One region of the Pseudoalteromonas sp. MQS005 genome, then DNA from elsewhere that is predicted to be linked to it. Evidence: predicted binding sites of a transcription regulator. Region 1 holds the regulator's gene; the other holds the start of a gene.
The links. Region 1 encodes sigma-54, which starts transcription at its own class of promoters, with help from an activator protein. Its sites were predicted from a motif close to GTTGGCACGNNNNTNGNNT; they were not measured.

Region 1 (12,863 bases):
GCAAATTGCTTATATAGGTGATGATGGCCCAGACATGCCAGTAATGGAGCAAGTCGGTTTTGCGGTTGCCGTAAACGATGCTCATCCACTTATTAAACGTTTATCACATTATGTAACCCAACTGCCCGGCGGTTTTGGTGCGGTAAGAGAGCTAACAGACTTACTTATGCTCGAAAATAACAAGCCACTAACTAGCCAAGGAACGAGTTCATGAATGTAGCGCGCATTATACTGAGCGTTTTATTCATAAGCTGTATGGTTTGGCTCTGGTATCCTTATTTTACTAAGGTTGATATTACTGCAAGCGAAGAAACACAAGTTATTGCTAAGCCTGATTATACCGCTATTGAGCTAAAACAAACAGCTTATAATGAACAGGGTAAAGTGAGCCATAAGGTAACTGCGGTAAAAATGGAGTTGTATCAACAACTCGGTTTTACCTTTTTTGAAAAGCCTATATTCACTTTATACAACGAGCAGCAAACATGGCGTATTAACGCCGATGAAGCCACCCTCTACGACGACCGTCAACTGGTGTTAGAGGGTAATGTAACCGCTCAAAACTTAGTAGATAACGCCATGATCGATACGATCACCGCCCAGACCATCAATGTTGATATAAAACTATTAACCATGCAATCACAGCAGCCTGTCGTTATTACAGGACCTAATTTAAAAATCACAGGTAAAGGCCTTGAGGCCGATTTAAAAACCGAGGTGATTAAACTTATTAACCATACGCGAACCCTATATTATGACCAATAACCTATTTAAAATTTTAATTGTTCCCTCACTATTAATTGCTTTTAACAGTAATGGCGCTGAACCTGCTGAAGCCCCCGCTGCTAATCAAATTTCAATTAGTGCAGATAAGCAAGAAGGTCAATTAAAAGAAAACGTAGGCATTTTTGAGAAAAATGTTGAAATTATTCATGGTAATCGCCGTATCACAGCTGACCGTTTAGAAGTGCACAAACGCGATGACCTAGGCGATAACAAACAGTTATTAATTGCCACAGGCAGCCCTGCATATTTTGAAGAAACACAAGCTGATGGCACCATAATGAGTGCCAGTGCTAATGAAGTGCGTTACGATGTGTCGCTGCGTTTTTTAACCTTAATCGGCGATGCAAGCATTGCTCAAGCAGGTCAAAAAATAACAGCTAAAAGTATCACTTACGATATCGAGCAGCAGTTAATTAGCGCAGAAAAAGACGAAAACTCAACAGACCGTGTACACACTATTTTAGTCCCTGTTGAAAATAAAAAAGAAGATGATAAAGGCCAACCATGAGCACATTAAAAGCAGAGCTATTAGCTAAAAGCTACAAAGGTCGTGAAGTTGTAAAAAACGTTGGCCTAGAGGTTGAAGCTGGCAGTATTGTGGGGTTACTTGGCCCTAATGGTGCAGGTAAAACCACCACTTTTTATATGATTGTAGGCCTTGTCCCTAGCGATAAAGGCAAAATATCAATTGATGATAAAGATATTACTTTATTACCGATGCACAGCCGGGCGCGTTTAGGGATTGGTTATTTACCGCAGGAGTCGTCTATTTTTAGAAAGCTGACTGTTTATCAAAACTTAATGGCTATCTTAGAAACACGTAAAGAATTAAATAAACAACAACGCGAAGATACCTTAAATAATTTACTTGATGAATTTAGCATTCAGCATATCCGCGACAGCCAAGGTATGGCCTTATCAGGTGGTGAACGTCGCCGCGTTGAAATTGCTCGCGCGTTAGCAGCAAACCCTAAATTTATCCTTTTAGACGAACCCTTTGCGGGGGTTGATCCTATCTCAGTATTAGATATTAAAAAGATTATAGAGCATCTTAAAAACCGTGGCATTGGCGTACTTATTACAGACCATAACGTGCGCGAAACACTTGATGTTTGTGAAAAAGCCTACATAGTTTCTCATGGGGAGTTAATTGCATCAGGCACTCCTGAATACGTATTAAACGATAAAACAGTACGCGATGTTTATTTGGGCGAGCAGTTCAAGCTCTAATATGTGTGTTATTCCACTAAGCATCTGCTAAGATTAATCATACTAATTTAAAAGGATTGTTAGAGATACATGAGGCAATCATTACAGCTGCGCATGGGCCAGCAACTTACAATGACTCCACAGTTGCAACAAGCAATTCGCTTATTGCAACTCAGTACATTGGATCTCCAGCAAGAAATTCAAGAAGCGCTCGATAGCAACCCCTTGCTTGAAGTTGAAGAACACGATTACAGCGAAGACACTGCAGGTAAAAACGAACAAAAAGCCGATAACGATGACTTAACGCTAAGTGCCTCAGCTGACGATAAACCTAGCGAGTATGAGCAAGACAGCGGCGAAGCAATGACCAAAGACACCATTAGCGATGATATGGCTATGGATGTTACTTGGGATGAATATATGAGCGCAGCGCCTGCCTCTTCATCGGGCCCAATGCCAGAAGATGAATCTATTTATCAAGGCTCTTCGACTGAAACGCTGCATGAGTATTTAATGTGGCAACTTCAATTGACGCCGTTTAGCCCTACCGATGAAGCGATAGCTATTGCAATTGTAGAAGCTGTGGACGACTCAGGGATTCTAACCCTTAGCTGTGAAGAAATATTAGAAAGCTTTAACCAAGAAAACGACGGCGAAGATGAAGTTGAACTTGACGAAATAGAAGCGGTACTAAAGCGTATTCAACTATTTGATCCAGTGGGAATAGCCGCGCGTAGTTTACAAGAGTGCTTGTGTATTCAGCTAAATCAATTTGATAAAGACACACCTTTTTTAAACGAAACAAAAATGATCTTAACCGATCATATTGATTTACTTGCTGCACGTGACTATCGCACGTTGATGAAAAAAACAAAGCTTAAAGAAGATGAGCTTAAAGAAATCATGACGTTGATTCATACGCTCAGCCCAAAACCGGCAGACACTATTGTTAGAGAAGAGTCTGAATACGTTATTCCTGATGTGTCGGTTAAAAAAGTTAAAGGTCGTTGGGTAGTTGAATTAAACCCAGATAGCATGCCTAAGATCAGAGTAAATAGCCAATATGCAGCTATGTCGCGTACGGTTAAATCAAGTGGTGATAGCCAGTTTATTCGCTCGCACTTACAAGAGGCTAAATGGTTTATAAAAAGCTTAGAAAGTAGAAATGACACGCTACTTAAAGTAACCAACTGTATTGTGCAGCAGCAACAGGCCTTTTTTGAACACGGTCCTGAGGCTATGAAGCCTATGGTGCTTAACGATGTGGCTGAAATGGTGGAAATGCACGAGTCGACTATATCGCGTGTTACTACGCAAAAATACATGCATACACCACGTGGCATTTTTGAGCTTAAATATTTCTTTTCAAGCCATGTAAGTACTGAAAATGGTGGCGAATGTTCATCAACAGCAATACGTGCATTAATTAAAAAATTAATCGCTGCAGAAAACTCAGCTAAACCATTGAGTGATAGTAAAATTGCAGATATATTGGCAGAGCAAGGAATTAAAGTAGCGAGGAGAACCATTGCAAAATATCGCGAATCTCTAGCTATTCCCCCGTCTAATCAACGTAAAAGTTTGATTTAAGGCGTACAACAAAGAGGAAAATGTTTATGCAACTGAATTTAACTGGTCGCCATGTAGATATTACCGACTCGCTTAGAGACTACGTAAATAGTAAATTTTCGAAGTTACAGAGGCACACTGATCACATAACGAATGTGCACGTTATTCTCGATGTAGAAAAACTAAACCAAAAAGCTGAAGCAACCGTTCATGTTAGTGGCGCTGAGATTTTTGCCTCTACTGAGCATCAAGATATGTATGCCGCTATAGACTCGCTCATTGACAAGCTAGATCGTCAAGTAATTAAACACAAAGAGAAACTTGCTCGACACTAACACTATGAAACTAAGCTCACTTATCTGTCAGGACTGCAGTAAAGCTGCGGTCCTTTTTAATAGTAAAAAAAGAATTTTAGAATTTATCAGTGAATTGGCTCACAATAAGCTGCCCTATTTAACACAACAAGATATTCTTAATGCATTAACTGCAAGAGAAAAGCTTGGAAGTACAGGCATTGGTCGAGGCATTGCTATTCCACATGGTCGCATGAGTGGTGCTCAAGAGCCCCTTGCTTTGATTTTAGTGAGCGAAACAGCTATTAATTTTGATGCGATTGATAACCGACCGGTTGACATTTTTGTCGCGTTAATTGTTCCCGATGGCGATAATCAGCAGCATTTGAAGACGCTAGCCACGATTGCTGATAAGCTCAATGATAAAGAATTTTGTAAACAGTTACGCGCCGCCAAATCGGATAGCGAACTGTATCAGGTTATCGTCAGTCAATCGTAGTAATAAAGAAAGGTGATAAATGGAATTAATAATTATAAGCGGTCGTTCAGGCTCAGGTAAATCTGTGGCGTTACGCGTTGTGGAAGACTTAGGTTATTATTGTGTAGACAATATTCCACTTAATTTATTACCATCATTAGTGCGCAGTGTTTCCGACAGTTATAATAAAATTGCCGTGAGTGTTGATGTACGTAACCTACCTAAAGAGCAACAGCAGTTTAATGAAATCATTGAATATTTACCTGGTTTTACTAAACCAACGGTATTTTATTTAGACAGTGACGATCAAACATTAATAAAACGTTTTTCAGAAACGCGACGTCTCCACCCTTTATCTATTGATTCTTTGCCGCTTGATTTAGCCATAAAAAAAGAAAAACAACTACTTGATGTATTGATTAACCGTGCTGATTATATGATTGATACCACGGATTTAAGTGTGCATCAGCTTGCTGAGTCTATTCGTGAAAAAATACTCGGAAAAAAAGATAAACAACTGATCATTACCTTTGAGTCATTTGGTTTTAAACACGGCATCCCTAAAGAAGCAGATTACGTATTCGATGCCCGCTTTTTACCAAACCCGCATTGGGAGCCTGAACTTAAGCCACTTACAGGGCTGGACCAACCAGTAAAAGACTACCTAGCAAGTCACAGTATAGTGCAAAAATTTACATGGCAAATTCAAACATTTGTGCAAACATGGCTGCCGCATTTAGAACGAAATAACCGCAGCTACTTAACCATTGCAATTGGCTGTACTGGTGGGCAACACCGCTCTGTTTATTTAGCGCAAACCATTGGTGAAAGCTTTGCAATGAGCCATCCTAATGTAAAAATTCGCCACCGAGAACAAGAATAAAGCTTGCGAGAAGATGTCATGCGCTTAGAAAATACATTTTTAATAAAAAACAAATTAGGATTACACGCTAGAGCGGCGACAGTATTAGCTCAGCTTTCTGTGCAATTTGATGCCACAATCACTTTATTTCAAGATGACAAACAAGCCGCTGGCGATAGCGTGCTGGCACTTATGTTACTCGAAAGCAGCCAAGGCAAAGAAGTTAAGGTGGTATGCGAAGGCCCCGACGCTGAGCCTGCACTTAGCGCAATAGGTGAGCTCATCGACCAACGATTTAATGAGCAAGAATAAAAAAGTTCATTATTAACTCATCATCCTAAGCTTAGGTTAATAGTGGTTGAGTTAGTTTGCTCACATAAAGTAAGATAAACTAAAATTGAATAGCATTTATACCCTTCCAGCATGTAATACAATTTAATTAAGGACGCCAATGCCTGAAGCTTTAGAACAAGATATTCCACTACAACAACTAAAACAGGTGACTAAGTCACTAAATAGTGGTCAATTTGTTCAAGTTAGACGCATGCTGGCAAAAACGGCGCCTTGTGATACCGCACTTCTTTTAGAATCATCCCCGCATAAAATTCGCCGTATGCTCTGGCAGCTTGTTGATCCTGATGTACAAGGTGATGTGCTTGAAGAGCTTTCTGAAGATGTACGTTTGGGCATTATTGCGCAAATGGCACCCGAGCACATTGCTGCTGCAACCGAAGACATGGGTCATGATGACTTAGGGGAAGTACTACGTAGCCTACCTGACACTGTTTATAAAGACGTTGTTAGCGCTATGGATATTCAAGATAGAGAACGTGCAACGCAGGCTTTATCGTATCAAGAGCGCTCTGCTGGCGCATTGATGAATATAGATACCGTTACTATTCGCCCCGATGTGACTCTAGATGTGGTACTGCGTTATATTCGCTTACGCGGCGAATTACCTGAGGGTACAGATGACTTATATGTGGTTGATGAAAATAACTGCTTTTTAGGCGCCCTATCGCTGAGCACTTTATTAACCAACCCCCCTGAAAAAATTGTTCATGATTTAATGGATGAAGACTGTGAGTCTATTCCTATTTCAATGGATGAGAGCGAAGTTGCACAATTGTTTGAGCGTCATAACTGGATATCGGCACCGGTTGTTGATGACAACGCACACTTGCTTGGGCGGATCACCATTGATGATATCGTTGATGTTATTCGTGAAGACGCTGAGCACAGTTTACTGGGTTTAGCGGGTTTAGATGATGAAGAAGATACCTTTGCACCTGTGTTGAAAAGCTCTAAAAAGCGCTCAATTTGGCTGGGAGTAAACTTACTAACTGCATTGCTAGCTGCAATTGTGGCGAGCTTTTTTGAAAACACCTTAGCTATATTACCAATTCTTGCTGTGCTCAATGGTATTGTCCCGTCAATGGGTGGGGTTGCAGGCAGCCAAACCTTAACTTTGGTTATTCGCGGTATCGCGGTGGGCCATATCAACCAAACTAACCAACGTTTTTTATTATTAAAAGAACTCGCTATCGGCGCGATTAACGGTATGGTTTGGTCTATCCTAATTGCCGGTGTCGTTGCGCTTTGGCAATGGGATTTCAAACTCGGTGGTGTTTTAGCGTTTGCTATGTTTATGAATTTAGTTGCAGCAGGTATTGCGGGTGCTAGTATCCCACTATTGCTTAAAAAAATGAAAATAGATCCAGCACTTGCAGGCAGTGTGGTACTAACCACGGTAACTGATATTGTTGGTATATTTGCCTTCTTAGGTACTGCGACTTGGTTATTGATTTAATCTTTTTATAAACGTTTTTAAACAAAAACACCGCATCAATACGCGGTGTTTTTGTTTAAGCCGATAGTTACTTTACATAAGTTAAGGCTACTTAGCGCGCTGGCGATTACCACCTACCTTAGGTTTAGTGTTGGCTTTTTTAAACTGGCTAAAGCCAGTATGACGAGTAAGCGCAGGACGACCGCCCTTATTGCCTTTTCCGCCTTTGGTTTGTCTTTCATCTCGTCCTTCTTCAGGGACTAAACAGTTAGGTCCTTTACCAATAAGCTTGGCTTTGCCCATGTTACGCAGGGCTTCGCGGATCATTGGCCAACCGGCAGGATCGTGATAGCGTAAAATCGCTTTATGCAAACGACGTTGGCGCGCTCCCTTAGGCACAGGTACTTGCTCCGTATTATTTTTAATATTACGTAGCGAGTTCATTTCTGTGTGGTAAATGGTGGTTGCGTTGGCCATCGGTGATGGATAAAAATTTTGTACCTGATCAAGCTTAAAATCATTCGATTTCAGCCACAAAGCCATGTTTACCATGTCTTCATCTTTAGTCCCCGGGTGAGCAGAAATAAAGTATGGAATTAAATACTGCTTTTTACCCGCTTCTTTTGAGTACTTATCAAATAACGCTTTAAATTCATCATAGGCGCCCATACCCGGCTTCATCATTTTTGATAATGGGCCGTCTTCTGTGTGCTCGGGTGCTATTTTTAAATATCCACCAACATGATGGGTTACTAGCTCTTTAACGTAACGAGGATCACGTACTGCAAGGTCATAACGCACGCCCGAAGCAATTAAGATCTTTTTGATCCCTTTGACCTCACGCGCTTTTTTATATAAGTCGATAGTGGGTGTGTGATCGGTATCCATATGCTTACAAATATCAGGATACACACATGACAAGCGACGGCACGTACTCTCTGCTTTTTTACTGGTACAACGCAGTTTGTACATATTTGCAGTTGGCCCACCTAAATCAGAAATAACCCCAGTAAAGCCCGGCACTTTATCTCTAATTTGTTCAATTTCTTCGATAATCGATTCTTGTGAACGGCTTTGTATTATGCGCCCCTCATGCTCGGTAATAGAACAAAACGAACAGCCGCCAAAACAGCCGCGCATAATATTTACCGACGTTTTAATCATATCGTAAGCAGGGATTTTATTATCGCCATAACTTGGGTGTGGAATACGCTGGTAAGGTAAACCAAACACGTCATCCATTTCCTGAGTTTCAAGCGGATAAGCCGGCGGATTCACCCAAATAGAACGATCGCCATGACGTTGAAATAACGCCCTTGCACAACCTGGGTTGGTTTCTTGATGTAAAATACGTGATGCATGCGCATACAAAGGCTTATTAACGCTAACCTGCTCAAATGCCGGCAGTTTAACGTAAGTTTTTTCCCACGGCTTAGGACGAGCAGGCTGGATGGTAATTGGTTTTGCAGCTTCTGCTTGTAAATCGATGCCGGCTTGCTTAAATTCTGATTTAGCACAGCCCACATCATCCGCGCCATAAGGATTAGGAATAGGGTCTATTTTACCAATTTTATCAATCGCTGTTGAGTCACTGCCACGCCAACCAGGTAAAGGCTCTTTACGAATAACTGCCGTGCCTCTAACATCCTGTATGGTATCCATGGTTTCACCGGCAGCGATACGATGCGCTACTTCAACTAACGGGCGTTCGGCATTACCATAAATTAAAATATCGCCTTTAGCGTCAAATAATACGCTACGACGTACTTTTTCTTGCCAGTAATCATAATGAGCAATACGGCGCAGACTGGCTTCAATGCCCCCTAACACTAATGGCACATCTTTGTAGGCTTCACGACAGCGTTGTGAATAAATGATCACTGCGCGATCTGGGCGTTTACCGCCGACATTTCCTGGTGTGTATGCGTCATCATGGCGCATTCGTTTTTCAGCGGTGTAACGATTGATCATCGAGTCCATATTACCGGCTGTAATACCAAAAAATAAGTTAGGCTTACCCAATGCCATAAACGCATCTTTAGAGTTCCAATCTGGTTGAGCAATAATACCCACTCTAAAACCTTGCGCTTCTAGCACTCGGCCAATTACGGCCATCCCAAAACTAGGATGGTCTACATAAGCATCACCGCTAATAATAATAATATCGCAGCTATCCCAGCCAAGCGCGTCCATTTCTTCGCGTGTTGTTGGTAAAAATGGAGCTGTGCCATAACACTCAGCCCAATACTTGGGGTATGAGAATAAGGCGCGTTCAGCTTTTAATGTGCTCATAAAATTGGCCGTTCAATAACAAAAGGCGCGAATTATACCCTATCGACATCCCCGTTGATATAGCACAAAATGAAAGCGCTGATTAAAAATTGTTTACCTTTATTGCATTACTAAAACTAATAAATCATCTAAACTTATTACGGCTAATGTCTGCTTTTGGAATAATACAAGGTAGATAAAATAGATCAAAAGCAACCGTGACTTCGTTAAACTATTAAATAATTAATAATTGATAGACGCTGTAAATTAAAATAGATGAGGAATACCTATTAAACTACTTAAAAAAATAATGCAGTTTTCAATCATATTGCTTCTGGTTTTTGTTGTCGTTGGATTATTGTTACCACAAAATTATCATGTGCAAAAAAGTATAAAAATTAATGCACGCGCTCCCGTAATAAAGTCATTAGTGGAGGACTTTACCCAGTGGTATAAATGGTCGCCGTGGCAACAAATAGACCCTAATATTAAGTTTAATATTGGAGAACCGAGCTCTGGCGCAGGAGCCTACCAATCTTGGCAAGGTAAATGGGGCAATGGCGAAATGACAATATCGTCATTAAGCGATAATGAAGTTGTATTTAGTGTGTTATTTAATCAAGAGCATATTATCACTAGCAAATTGCTATTTAGCCCGCACACAAAAATCGTCACGTGGCATATAGAAGGACAAGCAACGATGCCGCTTATTTCTGGGTACGTTGCTATATTTGCTGAAAATATATTAGGTAATATAGTGACCCTAGGGCTAAATAACTTAAAAACGGTCGCTCAACTCAGTGATGCACAAGCAATAATGGAAAGCCATGACAGTCAAAACCGCACAAGCCAGGATTAAACTTGCCAATATTATTGAGTCACTGCTAGGTTACTCGGTCACAAAAGTGAGTAATACGCCTGCCATTGATGAAAAAACCTATAATCCTCAAGGTAAAGCCAAATCGCTTTATAGTATTAATAGCGAGCATTCAATTTTAGCGCGTGCTCAAAAAAGACAAGACTTACTACTGATTAAACAGCAACAAAATATTGAGACTATTTTAGCCTTAGCAATGGAGTTTTGTCCTGATGTTGCTTGCGCCAAACAGCCCGATGCTGATTGGGTAGAGCACTTTATAGCCTTATGTGAAGATACCTCAAATCAATCTATGCAAGTGTTGTGGGCAAAAATTTTTACTGGCGAAACCATTAGCCCAGGTACTTTTTCTATTAAAAGTTTACAAACACTCAAGCACATGACCCAGCGCGAAGCCGATTCATTAAGAAAGTGCGTGTCTATTTCTGGGTATAACGAAAAGGATAGTAGCCACCTAATATTCTTGGGGTATTACAAAAAACCCTCGTTATTTGATTTACTAGGTAAAGGCAATAAAGTGTCATTAAGCATAGGTAAAAGCGGCGTGAGCTTTCCAGACGTACTAACTTTAATGGATTTAAACTTGCTGTATCGTAAAGAAATAGAGTCAGCGGCATTAAAAGTAGGACAAGAGTTCACCCTATCCTTTTTATCACAAAAACTAACCTTAAAAGCAAAAAGTAACGATTTGGTGCTTAGCTATTATAAGTTTACTCAAACAGGTGATGAACTATTTAGATTAATGAACTACCCAATTAACAAGGTGTACAAACAGTTAATTGGTTCAGCATTTGAAGGGGAGTTTGAATTAGTTTGGCATTCTTTAAAATAGCAAACAGAGATGACTAATAATAAAAGCGTGTGTTAGCTTTTAAAAATAAGAGCCACACAAGGTGGCTCAAAATAATACTTTATTAAAAGTGAACCTGAATACCGGCAAACGGCCCCGATGCATCAATATCAGTATTAATATCATCGACATCATCAAGTTCTAAAACCATAGAGCGGTAGCCCGCTTTAACCGCAACATCAACGGCTAGGTTATCAATAAATTCCCAAGCAATACCCATTTGGTAATCTTGTACTTTACTGTCATCGATGGCTAAAAAGCTACCCTCAGCAAAAACACTTAAACCACTAAATGGTAAACCCGCTTCAAAACGTCCATATACTAACGGCACAACACCAGAGAACTCTTCGATTTCAGTAAAGTTAGTGCCACCTTGTTGTGATGTACCTGTTACAACAAGCTCACCATCAAACTGCTTAGCATTAAGACCTAAATCAATTGAGATTAAATCGTTATCAAAAATCTCGTAGTAAAAAATATAATCAATATGCGATAAGTCAGTCACTGAATTAACACCTGTGCCTACAACATAATCAGTACCGTTAAAGCTAAATGTGTCTTCAAGCACTGTTGATCCGTTTAATTCAAGCTCAGTGTATTTTAACTTTAAATTTGGCACTAATGGCACTGGGTGCTCAAGCGCAGCGTAATAACTTACAAAAGTTTCATCTTCAAAGTTGAAGTTTTGCAGGGCGTTATTGTTATCAGAAAAGCTACCGTCATTATCTGCTTTCCAACCATCAACCCCTACATATAAACCCAATACAGTGTCGGCTTGTGCTACAGGGGCTAAACATGCCATTGATAAGGCTGCTGCTATACAATACTTTTTCATTTTTTATCCTTGCGCTAATAATTCGCTAAGTTCAATTAGTGCCGCATTGGCTCTAGAAATATAATTTGCCATAACAAGTGAATGGTTGGCGACATAACCAAATCCATTACCGTTTAAAATCATTGGGCTCCATACCGTTTCTTGGGTTGCTTCAAGCTCGCGAATAATTTGTTGCAAGCTGACACGGGCGTTCTTTTTATCAAGCACATCGGCAAAATCATATTCAACCGCCTGTAAAAAGTGCAGTAAAGCCCAAGTGGCCCCACGTGACTCATAAAATACATCATCAATTTCCCACCATGATGTTTTTATTTGTTGTTGTAAAGGCGTATAGGTGGCCTGTGTATTTGAAGAGTTACCGGCGAGGTCAGTGTTAACCTTATCTTGACCCACGCTTGCACTTAAACGCTGACTTAAGCTGCCTAAACGCTTTTCAGCTTCTTTTAACCAACTGCGTAGGTTATCTGCACGAGAGTAAAATTGGCTATCGCGCTCATGCTGATTGGCTATTTGAGAACGATATACCATTAAATAATCAATTCCTTTTTGGTATTCACCCTCAGCACTTGGCCATGCCCATGCTTCAGAGCTGATATTAAATTGTGGCTGAGCTTTTTTGAGCGCTTCGTGTTCAGTTGATTGCGATTGTGAGCGGCTAAAATCTTTTCGCATAGACAACGCTAAATCACGCACCATTTCCAGCGCACCATACTCCCAGGCCGGCATATTGTCCATTATTACGCTCGGTGGTAGCACATCATTTGATAAGTAACCGCCTGATTTAGTTAAAAGCGTATCAGCTACAGTGATGAGTGTTGAAGTTGTTACATAACCTGTGACTAGTTTTTCACTGCGTTGCTGCGCTTGTTGCTTAGCATTTTGCACAACATCAAAACGTGAAGGCTCTATACTCCAGTACACTGCAATGGCGTAAAACACGACAAATAACAGTACCAGTGCCGTTATTATTTTTCCTTTATGCTGTGACATTTATCCTCCTAATGATGACTATGATCTTTCGATGCTTTTACCGGCTCTGCTTGT
Region 2 (5,752 bases), on a different contig from region 1:
AGGTAATCGTAATGAAAATCACACCATTGTTAATCAATGTTGCTCATAAGGGTGTAAAAAGTAATTTAAAGATTAAAAAAATGATAAAAAACTATAGAGGATTTTTGTTTGCTAACTGTTTATATAAGTTGCGCAGTAACCATACGTGCCATTTAACTCAATTTGGCCTTGTTGCACCGCTGTTTTTAAGTATCAGTGTGTATGCAAGTCAAACCGAGGGGCAAATGATGCAATTTGATATAAAAGCGCAACGAGCAGACAAAGCCTTAATAGAATTTGCTAAGCAAACAGAACAAACTTTGGTTTTTTCGTATGAACTTGCCAAGCAATACGAAGCAAATTCGTTGTATGGATTTTATTCTCAACTTGATGCACTAAAAGCATTACTGGCTGAGACACAGCTCGATGCGGTTGTTGATCAAAATGGTTTACTGAGTATTAAACTCAAACAAATCAATAGGAAAGATAACAACATGATGAAGCTTTCAGGAGTTAGTGCAGCTGTATTACCTGCTTTACTTGCAGTTAATTCACAAGGAATCAATGCCGCTGAACAAAGCGCAGAACAAAACATCGAAAAAATTGCTATTGTAGGTAGTCGTGTGGCAGGGCGCTCAGTTGAAGACTTACCTGTCCCCGTTGATATTTTAAGTGCAGAAGCACTCGAAAATACCGGCCAAACAGAAGTTGGCCGCATGCTTCAAGCTATTGCACCTTCTTTTAACTTTTCAAGTTCATCTATCAGTGATGGTACTGACGCATTAAGACCAGCAACGCTACGTGGCCTAGGGCCAGATCAAACGTTGGTATTGATCAATGGTAAGCGTCGTCACCAAGCCAGTATAATTCATATTAATACTTCGGTGGGGCGTGGTACGGCGGGTACCGATATGAACGCTATTCCAGCCTCAGCAATTAAACGTATTGAAGTACTGCGTGATGGCGCTGCGGCTCAATATGGTTCTGATGCAATTGCCGGTGTTATAAATATTGTGCTCAAAGATGGCAGCGAAGGTGGTAAAGCCGCTATTAACTACGGTGAGTATTCAGAAGGTGATGGCGAAACTGTTAACATCGACTTTAATAAAGGCTTTGCTTTAGGTGACAATGGTTATTTAAATACAACTATAAACTACCGTGACCGCGCACCAACTAACCGTGCAGGGCTTCATGGTTCATGTCAATTTTATGGTTGTACTGAGCTCAGTGACGGCACGTTACTGGCAGGCGACCCGCGTGAACTAACCGCGCCACGCGATACATTTAGAATTGGCGATGCCGACTCTCAACAATTTGGTTTAACGGTTAACACCGGCTACGAATTAGGAGCGGGTGAACTATACGGTTTTATTACCTACTCAACGCGTGATAACGAATCAGCAGCATTTTTCCGTCATAATGCCAATGCCGGTGGTAACCCAGTATTACAAGATGGTGATGCGACAGTTCCGGCTGGCTTTTTACCAAAAATAAACACTACGATTGACGATATTTCATATAACTTTGGTTATAAAACGCAGTTTGATAACGACTCAAGCTTAGACTTATCGTACACCTATGGTGAAAACAGCATTGATTACACCACTAGCGATACGATTAATGCCTCTTATGCCAACTTCTTACGTTACGACCAAGGCTTAAGCGCTGCAGATATTCGCGCCACTATTCCACGTGAAGGTTACGCCTATGGTATGGAGTTATCACTGCAAACGATTAATCTTGATTTTACTCAAAATTTTGATGATTACTCATTAGCAATGGGCGCAGAAATACGCACCGATGAGTACCGTATTTTAGAGGGCAGCGAATACGCATACCGCGATTACGATACCAACAATGGTGTTAATATTTATGATGGACTAAGCGGTGGTATTGGTAGCGAAAATGCATCAGGTGGCACACAAGGCTTTGGTGGTTCATCGCCAGCATCGTCGGTTGATGAGTCGCGCGATGTGATCTCGTTTTACTTAGACGCTGAAGCTTACGTTATTGAAGATGTGATTATCTCAGGGGCGTTACGTTACGATAATTACAAAGGATTTGGCGATACAGTTAACTTTAAACTCGCGGGTAACTGGTCACTAACCGAAGATATTTCACTTCGTGGTGCATTAAGCTCAGGCTTTAGAGCGCCTTCAATGCAGCAGTTGTACTTTAACAACATCAGCACGCAGTTTGTTGTTGGTCCTAATGGCAATTTAGTGGCTGAAGAAGTGGGCACGTTTAGAAACGATTCAACCCTGGCGCAAAGTTTAGGTATTCCTAAGTTAACAGAAGAGAAATCTCAAAACCGCAGTTTAGGTATTGTTTATAACGTAAGCGATAATATTAATGTAACGCTTGATTACTACTCAATCGATATTGACGACCGTATTGTAATTAGTAATCGCTTAGGCAAAGGTTTATCAAACAGTCTTGATGCCGCGTTACTTAGCTCGGGTGCTGGTGCAGGACAGTTTTTCTTAAATGGGGCTGACACAGAAACGCAAGGTATCGACTTTGTGGCTACATGGAATACAGAAGGTCTAGGCGGCACACTTGATTTTACATTAGCGGCCAACTTTACCGAAACCGATGTGGTGTCGTTATTTACACCTGCAGGTTCTGGTCTTGAAACCGTGCCAGTCGATGATGTGTTTTCTGATCAAGAAATTTCTATCATTGAAGAATGGCAACCAGAAGATCGCATTAACTTAAGTGCGCTTTATCGCCGTGACGATTGGACTGTTAATTTATCACTTAATCGTTTTGGTGAGTATACAGTTGAAGATGGTGGCCGCCAGACTTACGGTGCTGAAATTTTAACTGACATTAAAGTTAATTACTTTGTAACTGATAATTTATCGGTAAATATTGGCGCAAATAACTTATTTGATGTTTATCCAGATGAAAACACCATAGGTAATTCACGTTCGGGTACTATTGTAGATGCTCAAGGTAATACCATTGTCAGCAGTGATGGGGTATTTAAGTACTCTCGTCGTTCAGCGCCATTTGGTTTTAACGGTGCTTACTACTACGTAGGTGCAGAATACCGCTTTTAATAAGGGTCTGTTGACCTTTTTGGATTAAAATTTGTTCAAACTAGGAGCGGTTTAATCGCGGCGCGAGGTTTGTAACCTAGTGGGCTAAGTAAAAACCGAGCAACAAAGAGTAAATCGCCCCAGGCAGAACCCTTCGGGCAGCGCCTGTTTGGTATTGATGCGGCGTTATCGCCTATTTATGGGGAATAACCACACCACATAGGCTCTGTCTTGCCTAAATACCAAACAGACTGCTGCAAATTCAACCTTAAAAGGTCAACAGACCCTAATAACTCTCCTATTGTTATTTAACAACCAAAGGGCCGCAAGGCCCTTTTATAGTTTTTAAACTTAATGTTTTTGCATTTTACTCATTTCAGCATGACAGCTTTGCATGGTAAGCAATACCTTTGACAGCGCCGCTTCACAATCATGTGATTGAGGCTTTTTTAACGCTGTTTTGATTTCTTCTAAGGTTTTATCTTCTACTTCTTCAAGCTCTTTAATGTAGGTTTGGTCGTTATCGCTAGTGAATGTACTGAGCAAAGCGGTAAATGCTCTGCGTGCTTCTACCGCGAACGAAGAGCCATCTTCACGTGCACCTTGTTGATTAATTGCATAGGGTTGTAAGCTTTCAACACTTACTTTGCGGGCGTCGATCATGCGCTGAAATAATGCACTTACGCTAGGATCTTGTACTTTATCTTGTGCTTTTTCGTAAAAGTCGATACCGCTATTCATTACTTGGATAATGTCGGTGATATGATTTATCTCTTGTCCTTGATGGGTGCTCATAATAATGACCTCTGTTAATTTAAAATACATAGATAACTAAGCAAGCGGCATTCCAACGCGGTTTTATTTTTTAACTAATTGTTTTTCATGGTTTTATTATTATGGGGAGGTCTAGGTAAGCTTGCTAACATGCTGCTAGCAAGCAAAATTTACATAAAAGCATGTAAGAAGGTTATTTAAGCTCTTCAGCTACTTCGGCCACTTTTTGACGTAACCAAATATGGCTAGCATCTCTGTGTAACAAAGGGCTCCATATCATATCAAGTTCAAATGGTGGAATTGGAAAGGGTGGTTCAAGTATTTTAAGCCCCGGATCGTCTACATAAATATTGGCCGCTTTTGAAGGTAAAGTCGCCACGAGGTTTTTTTCTTTCGCTAAATGAATCGCAACATGGTAGTTACGAGTAAAGGTGGCAATATTTCGATGCTTCCCAAAATGTGCGAGCGCTTCGTCAACCCAACCCAGCTTTTGCACATCTTTTGGATCCATGCCAACCCCAACACCAAAGCCTGTTTTACTTACCCAAATATGACGGGCTTTTAAATAGCTATCTAGGCTAAAGTTTTCAATAATAGGGTTGTCGGATCTTACTAAACAGCAAAAGCTATCTTTCCAAATTCGCTTATGATGAAACGATTGCGGTAAGTTCTCGAAGCGGTTAATTGCCATGTCTACTTTACCGTTTTCTACATCATGGAAAGTTACATCGCTGGGCGTTAAAATATCTAATGTGGTGTCTGGGGCTTCTTCATGTAATTTCCCTAACAAACGCGGTGCCATGGTACTGGCTGCATAGTCACTGGCCATAATTCTAAACACGCGTTTACTTTGTTTAGCTTCAAATTCGCGATTAGGTGCTAGCGTTTCTTCAAGCGTCATCAAAATACCGCGAATAACAGGCTGTAACTCAATAGCGCGCTCGGTCGGCACCATACCATCGCTGGTACGCACTAAAATAGGATCGTTAAAAAGGTTACGTAGGCGTTTAAGTCCATTACTCATTGCCGGTTGAGTAATATTAAGCTGGTTAGCAGCACGAGTAACGTTACATTCGCGCAGTAATGTATCGAGGTAAACCAGTAAATTTAAATCTATTTTACTTATATTCATTGTGTGTCCTTAACGTTTACCAGTAATGGATAAAACGCTGTGCTGTAGGATAGGGATAAATATGACTCACCTTTCCATTTTTTATATTTTGTTGTGCTTGTTTCCAAAAGCTCACATCAAGTAGTTCTGGGTGCGTACTGGTTAAAAATTGTTTATATGTTGGGTTAGGCATTACAAAGGTACATAATTGCTCTGGAAATACATCTTGCGGAGCAACCGAGTAACTTTGTTCATCCATCAAATAATCATCATAACTTTTTGCTTTGGGTAGTGCTCTAAAGTTCATGTCTGTTAAATATTGCACTTCATCGTAATCATAAAAAATAATACGTTTGTGCTTACTTACACCAAAGTTCTTTAACAGCATATCGCCAGGGAAAATATTCACGGCAATCATTTCTTTAAGCGCCTGGCCATACTCTTCAATAGCATCGGCGGCACTTTTTTCGTCTGCATTTTCTAAAAACAAATTAAGCGGTGTCATTCGCCGTTCAATGTATAAATGTTTTATGATTAACCAGTCACCCTCAATCACCATCGATGAGCCAATGGTTTTGTGCAACTGCGCTAACAAGTTACTATCAAATCGTGCCAAAGGAAATACGACGTTTGAATACTCTATGGTGTCAGCCATTCGGCCAACACGGTCATGACTTTTAACCAGTTGATAGCGTTTTAATACCGTATCGCGACCAAACGGCTTACTTTCACCAAATTTATCTTTAATAACTTTAAATACATAACCAAACGAGGGTAGGGTAAATACCATCATCACCATACCCGGTGTACCGGGAGCAATGGTAAATTCATCATTAGAATGGGT

Region 2: a site for sigma-54 is predicted at 3,857-3,875, ahead of A9479_RS04890 (PA2169 family four-helix-bundle protein). Genes of this name have one in related genera too.

The regions. Positions count from the first base shown of each region.
Region 1 covers NZ_LYRQ01000020.1:17,871-30,733, forward strand. Annotated here, with positions in the region: gene kdsC (3-deoxy-manno-octulosonate-8-phosphatase KdsC) at 1-214, shown strand, start outside; gene lptC (LPS export ABC transporter periplasmic protein LptC) at 211-765, shown strand; gene lptA (lipopolysaccharide transport periplasmic protein LptA) at 755-1,294, shown strand; gene lptB (LPS export ABC transporter ATP-binding protein) at 1,291-2,016, shown strand; gene A9479_RS08890 (RNA polymerase factor sigma-54) at 2,086-3,585, shown strand; gene hpf (ribosome hibernation promoting factor) at 3,612-3,899, shown strand; gene ptsN (PTS IIA-like nitrogen regulatory protein PtsN) at 3,904-4,356, shown strand; gene rapZ (RNase adapter RapZ) at 4,376-5,218, shown strand; gene A9479_RS08910 (HPr family phosphocarrier protein) at 5,237-5,509, shown strand; gene mgtE (magnesium transporter) at 5,649-7,007, shown strand; gene A9479_RS08920 (YgiQ family radical SAM protein) at 7,095-9,278, opposite strand; gene A9479_RS08925 (SRPBCC family protein) at 9,568-10,116, shown strand; gene A9479_RS08930 (TIGR03899 family protein) at 10,085-10,966, shown strand; gene A9479_RS08935 (TIGR04219 family outer membrane beta-barrel protein) at 11,049-11,819, opposite strand; gene A9479_RS08940 (DUF2333 family protein) at 11,823-12,809, opposite strand; gene A9479_RS08945 (copper chaperone PCu(A)C) at 12,818-12,863, opposite strand, start outside.
Region 2 covers NZ_LYRQ01000008.1:52,323-58,074, forward strand. Annotated here, with positions in the region: gene A9479_RS04880 (FecR family protein) at 1-2, shown strand, start outside; gene A9479_RS04885 (TonB-dependent siderophore receptor) at 12-3,044, shown strand; gene A9479_RS04890 (PA2169 family four-helix-bundle protein) at 3,375-3,818, opposite strand; gene A9479_RS04895 (LysR family transcriptional regulator) at 3,991-4,929, opposite strand; gene aceK (bifunctional isocitrate dehydrogenase kinase/phosphatase) at 4,946-5,752, opposite strand, start outside.